Regions from separate parts of the Planococcus sp. TJ-301 genome, predicted to be linked through region 1. Evidence: riboswitches for the same ligand, from Rfam matches in the RefSeq annotation. Region 1 holds a riboswitch; each other region holds the start of a gene.
What was found. A riboswitch is a leader RNA that binds a small molecule or an ion and turns the genes downstream of it on or off. The one in region 1 is predicted to bind S-adenosylmethionine.

Region 1 (3,274 bases):
AAGCCGATCATCACATTATCCAGCACGGTCAAATTTTTAAATAAATTATATTGTTGAAAGACCATACCGGTCGACGTCCTTAACGCGAAAATATCTGCCTTGCTTGCAGATTCAACGTCCACTCTTTTGCCGCCGATTTCCACGATTCCGCTCGTCGGCTGTTCCAGGAAATTGATGCAGCGCAGCAGCGTCGATTTTCCTGATCCGCTTGGACCCAAAATCGATACAATCTCACCTTTAGAGACCTTTAGGTTGATTCCTTTCAGGACGTGTTGGCTGTCATAGTATTTGTGGATGTTTTCTAACTTGATCATGCCGCAATCCCTCTTTCATATCTGCGCGCCCGCTTCTCTATTTTCACTAGCACCCGCTCCACGATAATGCAAAGAATCCAATAGACAATGGATACCGCAATATATACTTCAAAAAATGCCAAGCCGCGCGAACCAAGAATTTTGGCTTGCCCCATAATGTCCACGACGCCGATGATGAACACAAGAGATGTGTCTTTGATCGTACTGATGAACATATTGCCGAGGTTCGGTATGGCTACGGCCAAAGCCTGCGGGAAGATGATTTTCAGCATCATAGCCGTCGGGCTCATGCCGATCGCTTTCGCGGCTTCAAATTGGCCGCGGTCCACCGATTCAATTGCGGAACGGATCGTTTCGGATAAATACGCGCCGAGGTTGATGGAAAATGCCATTAACGCATATACTTCAGGCGCAATGCTATTGACGTCTGCGGATTGCAGCCAACCGTATTCGATCTGCAGAAAGTAAATGATCTTCGGTATTCCATAAAACACGAGATAGATTTGAACCAGCAAAGGCGTTCCCCTGATAAAAGATACGTATATCGATGAAATTACACTTAATACCGGAACCTTATATATTTTAATCAATGCCGTAAAAACGCCGATAAACAAACTTAATACCAATGAGCCGACCGCTATTCCGATCGTAATGGGCAGCCGTGAAACAATCGCAGGAAAACTATCGATTAAAAAATTCAGATCCAGTAAATTCTCCATTTTCTCTTTCCTTCCAGGAACTTTTATTCAGGAATATATTCTCCGCCAGTCCACTTTTTCGATAGTTCTGCTAAGGTGCCGTCCTGTTTAAGCTGTTCCAGAATCGGATCAACCAATGCTTTCAACTCTTCGCCCTGCTCGCCATTTTTCAAGACAATCCCCATATCATCATTGACCAAGGGCTGGCCCACAATTTCGACGCCTAAATCGTTCTTTTCCAACACCGCATTGATCATAATTGGATCATTGACATAGGCATCCACACGCCCATTTTGGACATCCTGCAGAATTTCTGAAGGGTTGCCGCTTTCGCTGTATTTCAAGTCGATAGGGGTTTTCGCCGTTTCGTTGTATTCCTCCAGCAAAAGCGTATACGAATCGCCCGCTAATGCGCCGACCGCCTTGCCTTCCAGATCTTCGACTGTTTGGATATCTTCTCTCCCGGATTTCACGGCAATGACCGTTTCAGCGGCAAAATAAGACTCGTCGGTGAATAAGTATTTTGCCTGGCGTTCAGGCGTCTTCGCTACTTGGTCCGCTATTGCCTGGATTTTATTGGATTCCAAAGCCAGAAACATGCTGTCCCACGGAACGGCGACAAACTCGAATGCGTAGCCATCCAATTGTTCATCAATCGCTTTTACAACGTCGATGTCGTACCCGGTCAATTCGTTGTTATCATCCGCAAAAGCGAACGGTGGATAATCATTCTGCGTCCCTACCAAAATCACTTGGTCGCCCGTTGCGCTTGTTGCTTCCTTTGATGAACACCCGCTTAATGCTCCAGTTACACCTACTAATAAAAACAGCGATACGAATAAATAATGGTTTCTTTTCATGTTCAAGCCCCTTTTCTTTGTCTAAGTGGTGTTATCCGTGCGAAGCACGCGGGAAATCTCCCTGTTTTTTGATACAAAAAAGCCTCTTCCAATAGGAAAGAGGCTCAACCAATTTCTTATCTCTCAGAATGAAAACCATTCTGCAGGAATTAGCACCTCTCATAAAAATGATGGTTGCTGGACGTCACAGGGCCTGTCCCTCAGTCTCTCTTGATAAGTTATTTAATTTTTTTACATATTAACGATAGTATTTGACATTGCTCCTCATGTCAAATGAATTTTTCTTTTATTTTGAATTTACACAAATTATTTTTGTGGAAATCCGGAATTTATGATTGCTGGGCGTACAATGGCTGATTGACAATGATTCAAATCTTCACTACTATTCTAATAATAATTCATATCCATTTATTTTACAGGCCAGCCTGCCTTCTTAAAACGTTTCAAATTCAGCAAGTATGGGAGTGATATAAAAATGACAAACGAATCTCTTTACGATGCCGCCATCATCGGCGCCGGAACCATGGGCATGGCGGCCGGCGCCTTTTTAGCACAGCAAGGCGCAAAAACGCTATTGATCGATGCCTTCGACCCGCCTCACCTTAATGGCAGCCACCACGGGGATACCCGCTTGATCCGGCATGCTTATGGCGAAGGCCGACAATACGTTGCGTTAGTGCTGCGTGCCCAGCAGCTATGGGAGGAATTAGAGCGGCAGACCGGCACCAAGATTTTTGAAAAAACCGGAGTGATTGGCCTTGGCCCGAAGGAATCCCCTTTTCTACAGGAAACTATTGCAGCTGCCAGAAAGTATGACCTATCGTTAGAGGTTCTCAACAGCACTGAAATTATAGAGCGATGGCCCGGCTTTTCAGTGCCGGACCATTTTATCGGCTGCTTTGAAACGGAATCCGGTGTCATTTACAGCGAGAATGCGATTCGGGCGTATAAAGAAATTGCGCTTGCGAACGAAGCACATTTTATGCCCAATACACCTGTTCAGCACATCGATTTACATGATGCGAAAGGCGTTAAAATTTCAACCGGAAATGCGGAATTCCTTGCCAAGAAAGTGATTGTCACTGCCGGGGCATGGGCTGCGAAACTACTGCCCGATTTAAAGCTGCCCATTCAGCCGACACGCAAAGCCGTCGGTTGGTTCGAAGCCCCTCATTCCCTATACGATGCGGCCCATTTCCCTTCCTTTTACGTAGAAGACCATGATAAAAAGTTTTATGGTTTTCCTAGCCTGAATGGCACTGGGCTTAAAATCGGTAGATCGGATGGAGGACAAGCAATTGATCCGCATCTGCAAAAACAGAATTTCGGATTATACGATGCAGATGAAGGCGATTTGAGGCATTTTCTTGAAAGCTACCTGCCTGAAGCAAACGGGAAACTT
Region 2 (3,274 bases), on a different contig from region 1:
AGATACAGAAGTAATTATCGGATTGAATCAAATCTAATAAAAAAATTAGGGGTGATTGTTATGTTGAACAGTGAACAACTCATGAAACTAAATGATATTTTTCATTCCGCTATAAAACCGGTTATGCAAGAAAATGAAGAAAAACTAAGTAGTTTTATGAACGAAGTTCAAGAATACAGAGAATTTGCTATGGTGAAAAAAAATCAAACGCAAAAAGTGGAAGAGCTTTTATTTGATAGCATATATAGTCAGATGTTATTTCCTTCTTCAACTAAAAATGTTAAGAATCAAACAGGAGAAATTGCTGAAGAAAAGAAGCTGCGTCAAAATGTTAAGTTGAATGTAGAAGTTAACCATACTTTTTTAAATTCAGCCGACCATACAATTTCAGCAGTTATGAATACAATAATTAATAAGGATGTAGTAACAACGAATGTATCAAAAGAAGTCTCATTAGCGGCTTGAATTCTAAACGATTTCTTTAAAGGAGTATTAAAATGGAACCAGTTATCACATTTAGAGGGTATTCAATTGAGAAATTAGTCTTTACGAAAGAAGAAATGGATTTCGATGAAGAATTTGAAGACCAAAAAGATAAGGATTTAAGTCTTTCTCTAAATTACGGAGTCACAGAAGACTTTAAAGAAGGAAAAGTTGAGTTGACTGTTCGTATAAAAAATACAGAGAACGATATTAAGATATCACTCAAAGTTATTGGAGATTTTGAAATTAATAATCTTGATGATATTGATCAAATACACCAGTTCTTATCAGTTAATGGTACTGCTATACTCTATCCTTATGTACGGAGTATTATATCGATGGTGAGTAGTTTAGACTCGCATGATGCAATTTTATTGCCAACAATCAATACAAGTAATTTTGGTCAAGATTAAGACGTTACTTTTAATTCTGGCAACACTCCGGCAACATTGAAAATAGCTTTGTATAGTTTTCTGTAAATAAGAAAAAAGAAAACCTTCTATATAATAGGTTTTCTAGTATGCCATCCCATCCTATATCTGTCGCTAGTCAATGGGCGGCATGATGTAAATCATCAGCCCTTCCGGAAAAACTCCCTCTCACTAAGTGAGAGGGAGTTTTTCTATTCTGTTGAATAAAATATTAAAATGATTTTCTGAAAATGTGTTGTAATGAAATGGATCGTCTGATATTGTATTAATCACATCAGATTACTCGGTATTAAATTTCCGAGTATACATAAATTCTTATCTAGAGAAGTGGAGGGACTGGCCCTTTGAAGCTTCGGCAGCGGAACTAATTGGAGAACATTCCGATTTGTAACTGTGCCAAATCCAGCAGGTGCCCTAGACAGCACTTGAAAGATGAGAAGAGCCGGACCGTGAGCCCCTCTTCTTAATTATGGAGAGGGGGCTTTTTTCTATTCAATGGATTGAGAAGAGTGAGGAGTAAAAGGTATCGAACCGCCGAAATGTTTTACATCATTTCCAGTTTATAAAATTGCCGCATATGCAACTGGTTTAGATTTGTCAGGGGCAGAGTAAAATAATGAAAAACAAGGAGAGATAGCAAATGAAAAAGCGTTTAATTGGTGTGTTGAGGCTTTCAGCTTCCCTATTATTAGCGGGCTGCGGCAATGATCAAGCTTCCGGAAGGGATACGAAAGAAGTGCGGGTCGGTTTCGGAGTTGGCACTTATGAGCAGCAATTCAAAGAAGGCATCTTGCCCATCTTAGAGGAGAAAGGGTACACCGTTGATACGACAACCTTCTCTCAGAATATGCAGTTGAATCCGGCAATGCAAGAAGGTTCAATTGATGCGAGTATTTTTCAGAGTACAGCTTATATGGAAGGGATGAATGATGAATTAAACATGAATATGACCGGTATTGCTTTTGTGCCGAGTGCCCCTCAAGGATTATATTCTAAACATCATCAATCCCTGGATGAAGTGAAAGACGGATCAACCGTAGGGGTGCCGAATGATCCGGTAAACCAGGAAAGAGCGGTGCGTATTCTTGAGGAGTTGGGATGGGTGACTGTCTCGTCTGATGCAGGGGTGACTGATTTCAACCTAAAAGGTGTTGAAACAGCCGATTACGACATTGACATTAAAGTATTAGACCCTGCTCAAATTCTAGTATCACTGCAGGACATTGACTTTGGGGTCGTCAATGGCAATTATATTGCCAATGCTCCGGACCGGAAAATTACAGATGCCCTCAAGATTGAAGATACACCTGAGCAGCACCGGATTGTTGTAACGATTGAGGAAGAAAACGAGGATACAGAATGGGCGAGAGATTTGAAGGAAGCATATGAATCAGAGGAATTTAAGGAATACATCGAGTCGAATGAACAATATGACGGGTTCATCTTAACAGAGGAATGGGATCAATAAATAAGAACCCGTATTAGAAAAAGAAAGGTGAAGTGTACATGGATATCACAGCAGATAAGACCTTTGAAGAGCGTTTGCAGTTACTGACACATACGGTTGCCTCATTCTCAGAAAGAGCAGCCGAAAACGATCTTGAAGGAAGGTTTCCATTTGAGAATTTTAAAGAACTGAAAGCAATCCATTATCCTTTATTGACGATTCCAGCGGAGTACGGAGGAGCAGGCATCTCATTATATGAGATGCTGCGCTACCAAGAAGTTATCAGTAAGGCTGATGGATCCACAGGATTGTCCATCGGCTGGCACATGGGAATCATTAAAGATCTGGGAGAAAAGAATAGATGGAAAGAGTCTATGCTGAAAAAACTATTTGACGATATCAGAGAAAATGTGACATTGATCAATAACTGTGCGACAGAAAAGCAAACAGGAAGTCCGACAAGGGGAGGAAAACCTTCTACAACAGCTAAAAAGGATGGACGGCATTGGGTTATCGATGGAAGGAAGACGTTTACGACAATGGCTCCCGTATTGGATTATTTCAACGTAACAGCTGCGATTGAAGAGACAGGTGAAATTGGATTTTTCCTCATCCCACGCTCAAAAGTAGGGGTAGAGATCGAAGAAACGTGGGATAGTATAGCCATGAAAGGTACAGGGAGCCATGATTTGATATTGAATAACGTCAAGCTTGAGGAAGACTCATTAGTCGAAATTCTCGAACCTGGAAAAAAACAGGCAGCTGGATGGCTGCTTCATATTCCAGCATGCTACCTCGGCATTGCACAGGCAGCGCAGGATTATGCCATCAGTTTTGCAAAAGAATACTCGCCGAATAGTCTTAACGGTCCGATTATAGAGCTGCCGAATGTTAAGCAAAAGATTGGCCAAAT
Region 3 (3,274 bases), 530 kb from region 1:
ATTCAGCAGATTGAAATGCTGGAAAATCATACCGATGTCTTTTCGCGTTTTACGGATTTCACTGCCTGACAAGGCCAGGATATCTTTTCCGTGAATCAGCACTCGCCCGGTAGTCGGGCGTTCCAATAGATTGACTGTGCGGATCAGTGAACTTTTCCCAGCGCCGCTGAAGCCGATGACTCCGTATATTTCTCCGGTCTCAATCGTCAAATCAATGCCATTCAAAGCGTGGATTTCCTGTTTTCCGGATTGGTAGGTTTTTGTGACCTCCTCGAATTGAATCATGTAAAAGCGCCTCCTCAAGCTGAGTGTATCTATGCAAATCTCTTCGGTACAGATCAATCTTTCCAAAAGTGAACGATAAAAAGCCCTCTTTTTTTCTTAATCCATAAGAAAAAAAGAGGGCTTCGGCATGAAACCATCTCGTTCTCATCTTCCAAATGCACGGATGCATTTGCAGGAATTAGCACAGTTTTCGCATGAAGCGAATCCGCTGCCGAAACGTCATAGGGCCTGTCCCTCGGTTTCTCTGGATAAGAAAGTGATGTACGTATTCGATTTGTAATGCTTACTTTAAAGGGGACTGTTGTAAAAGTCAACTAAAACTCCAAAAAATTTTTTGGACTTATTTCTGCCAGCCTATGTTAAGCAGAACCGGCGGATTTTTTGCGCAGCACTTCAGAAACCTTTTTTTCGGTGCCTTCCCGAACGCGCGCAATATTTTCAAGATGCTTCCAGATCGCCATTGCAAACAGCAGAATTGCAAAGGCTGGTGGCCAAAATCCTTCAGCTGGAAAAATCGCGATAGCTAAAAGCATGAGGTAAAGGACCAGCACGCCAGCGATGAGATAGTCGGTGGCGAGTGAAACGGCAACCAATAATAGGAGGGCGGCAATTCCAAATTTCCAATCCAGTGCCAGCATGACGCCAATAAGCGGTGCTGTTCCTTTGCCGCCGTTGAACTTCATATAGACGGGAAAGTTGTGGCCACAAACGACGCCCGCGCCAACGGTGAACAGCAAGGTCCAGACTGTTCCATCCGAAAGCGCCGATGCGTCGAGCAGCAGCCGAAATCCGGCCACTGCAGCAAATCCTTTAATAATGTCGAAGGCGGCGACGAGTGCGCCGAATTTCCAGCCAAGCACAATTGCGGCGTTCGACGCTCCGGAGTTTTTAAGGCCTTCTTTATTGATGTTGACGCCCGTCAACAGCTGAGGGATGAGCGAGCCATGCAAAGAACCAATAATATAACCTGATATGAGTGCGGAAATTGTCCAAAATAACATCTGTATTCTCCTCCTTCCCTTCATTTTAACGCAACCGATGCTGGAAGGTTTCGAAATTATTTGAATTTTATTCTTGACATTGCTGGCCTTTCTTTTTATACTTCACAACAAGATGGAAAACTAAATCTGAATACTCTTATCAAGAGAGGCGGAGGGAATAGGCCCTGTGATGCCCAGCAACCAACAAGCGCAGCTTGGAAAGGTGCTAAATCCTACAGATCCGGTACGACGGGATCTGGCAGATGAGAGGAGGTATACCCGTATTTGACGGCCCTCTTCTTAATCGAAGAGGGCTTTTTCTGTTCCCTCCTCAACCTTGGTTTCCATCCATAAAACCTTAGGAGGAATACGAAATGACAAATTTTAAACCGGAAACGCTTTTATTGCATGGTGGACAGCAGCCTGATCCCGTAACAGGCTCAAGAGGGGTGCCAATTTATAAAACGACTTCTTATGTGTTTAAGAATACGGAGCATGCCCAGAATTTATTCGGCTTGAAAGAAGCCGGCAATATCTATTCACGCATTATGAATCCGACGGTGGACGTATTTGAACAGCGAGTGGCGCTTCTCGAAGGCGGCACTGCAGCTGTGGCGCTGGCATCTGGGATGGCGGCTATCGCTTTCTCCATTCTGAATGTAGCAGAAGCGGGCGATGAGATCGTCGCGGACAGCAACTTGTACGGCGGTACTTACAGCCTCTTTGCAAATACATTGCCGAGATACGGTATTACGGTTAAGTTCGTCGACGGCAAGGATCCGGAAAATTTCCGTGGAGCCATCACCGATAAAACAAAAGCACTGTTTGGCGAAATTATCGGCAATCCGAGCCTGAATGTCTTCGATGTCGAAAAAGTGGCCAACATTGCACATGACAATGATATTCCGTTATTGATTGACAATACGTTTGCATCGCCTTATGGCAGCAACCCGATCGAATTCGGAGCCGATGTGGTCATCCACTCCGCAACAAAATGGATTGGCGGCCATGGTACAACAATCGGAGGCGTAGTTGTCGATGGCGGGAAATTCAATTGGAACAACCCGAAATTCCCAAGCTATACCGAACCCGATGAAAGCTACCACGGCATACGTTACGGAATCGACGCAGAAGGTGCTTCCTTTGCAACGAAATTGCGCGTTCAGCTGCTGCGTGATTTTGGCCCGTCTTTGAGTGCGGAGAGCGCGCATGCATTTTTACAGGGCTTGGAGACGCTGCATCTGCGGATTCCGCGCCATAACAGCAACGCACAGGCCATAGCGGAATATTTGAGAGACCATCCACAAGTGGAATGGGTCAATTATATCGGATTTGAAAATCATCCATCACATGGATTGGCGCAGAAATACTTGAAGGATGGATATGGATCGATCGTCAACTTCGGTGTTAAAGGTGGACGTGAAGCTGGACGTAAATTGATTGATAGCGTTGGATTGTGGTCACATGTCGCCAACGTCGGCGATGCCAAATCGTTGATCATCCATCCGGCGTCGACAACGCATCAGCAATTGTCTAAAGAGGAACTTGAGTCATCGGGCGTCACGGAAGAATTGATTCGCTTGTCGGTCGGCCTTGAGAATCCGGAAGATTTGATTGCAGACCTTGAGCAGGCCATACAAGCTGCAGTTTTAGAAAACGTTTAGGAGGAATGCGGAATGGTTAGCGTATCTATCGGATCTTTGGCCCTGGAGTCGGGGGTAATCCTTGCGAATGTCGAACTTGCCTATGAACGCTGCGGGAAACAAGGCGCCCCAGTGGTCCTTATATGCCATGCCTTGACAGGTGATCAATGGGCTGTCGGCACTGCGGAAAACCCAGGCTGGTGGGCAGGCCTGGCAGGGCCAGGGAAAGCCGTAGATACGGATAAATTCCAAGTCATCACTTTCAATGTGCTGGGCGGATGCAGCGGCTCTACTGGCCCTTTGTCCATCAATCCACATACCGGAACGCCTTACAAGGCAGCATTCCCAGCCATCACAATCCGGGAC

Region 2: another riboswitch for S-adenosylmethionine. It lies ahead of AC4EHJ_RS11070 (MetQ/NlpA family ABC transporter substrate-binding protein); the one in region 1 lies ahead of AC4EHJ_RS10665 (transporter substrate-binding domain-containing protein).
Region 3: another riboswitch for S-adenosylmethionine. It lies ahead of AC4EHJ_RS08150 (O-acetylhomoserine aminocarboxypropyltransferase/cysteine synthase family protein); the one in region 1 lies ahead of AC4EHJ_RS10665 (transporter substrate-binding domain-containing protein).

Annotation. Positions count from the first base shown of each region.
Region 1 is NZ_JBZDOH010000001.1:2,190,379-2,193,652, forward strand. Features, by position in the region: gene AC4EHJ_RS10655 (amino acid ABC transporter ATP-binding protein) at 1-314, opposite strand, end outside; gene AC4EHJ_RS10660 (amino acid ABC transporter permease) at 311-1,033, opposite strand; gene AC4EHJ_RS10665 (transporter substrate-binding domain-containing protein) at 1,057-1,872, opposite strand; SAM riboswitch class I at 1,986-2,092, opposite strand; gene solA (N-methyl-L-tryptophan oxidase) at 2,348-3,274, shown strand, end outside.
Region 2 is NZ_JBZDOH010000002.1:20,574-23,847, forward strand. Features, by position in the region: gene AC4EHJ_RS11055 (hypothetical protein) at 1-37, shown strand, start outside; gene AC4EHJ_RS11060 (hypothetical protein) at 61-465, shown strand; gene AC4EHJ_RS11065 (protein-export chaperone SecB) at 498-896, shown strand; SAM riboswitch class I at 1,227-1,353, shown strand; gene AC4EHJ_RS11070 (MetQ/NlpA family ABC transporter substrate-binding protein) at 1,555-2,382, shown strand; gene AC4EHJ_RS11075 (acyl-CoA dehydrogenase family protein) at 2,421-3,274, shown strand, end outside.
Region 3 is NZ_JBZDOH010000001.1:1,656,282-1,659,555, reverse strand. Features, by position in the region: gene AC4EHJ_RS08160 (methionine ABC transporter ATP-binding protein) at 1-285, opposite strand, end outside; SAM riboswitch class I at 427-540, opposite strand; gene AC4EHJ_RS08155 (glycerol-3-phosphate acyltransferase) at 645-1,286, opposite strand; SAM riboswitch class I at 1,420-1,535, shown strand; gene AC4EHJ_RS08150 (O-acetylhomoserine aminocarboxypropyltransferase/cysteine synthase family protein) at 1,640-2,929, shown strand; gene metX (homoserine O-acetyltransferase MetX) at 2,942-3,274, shown strand, end outside.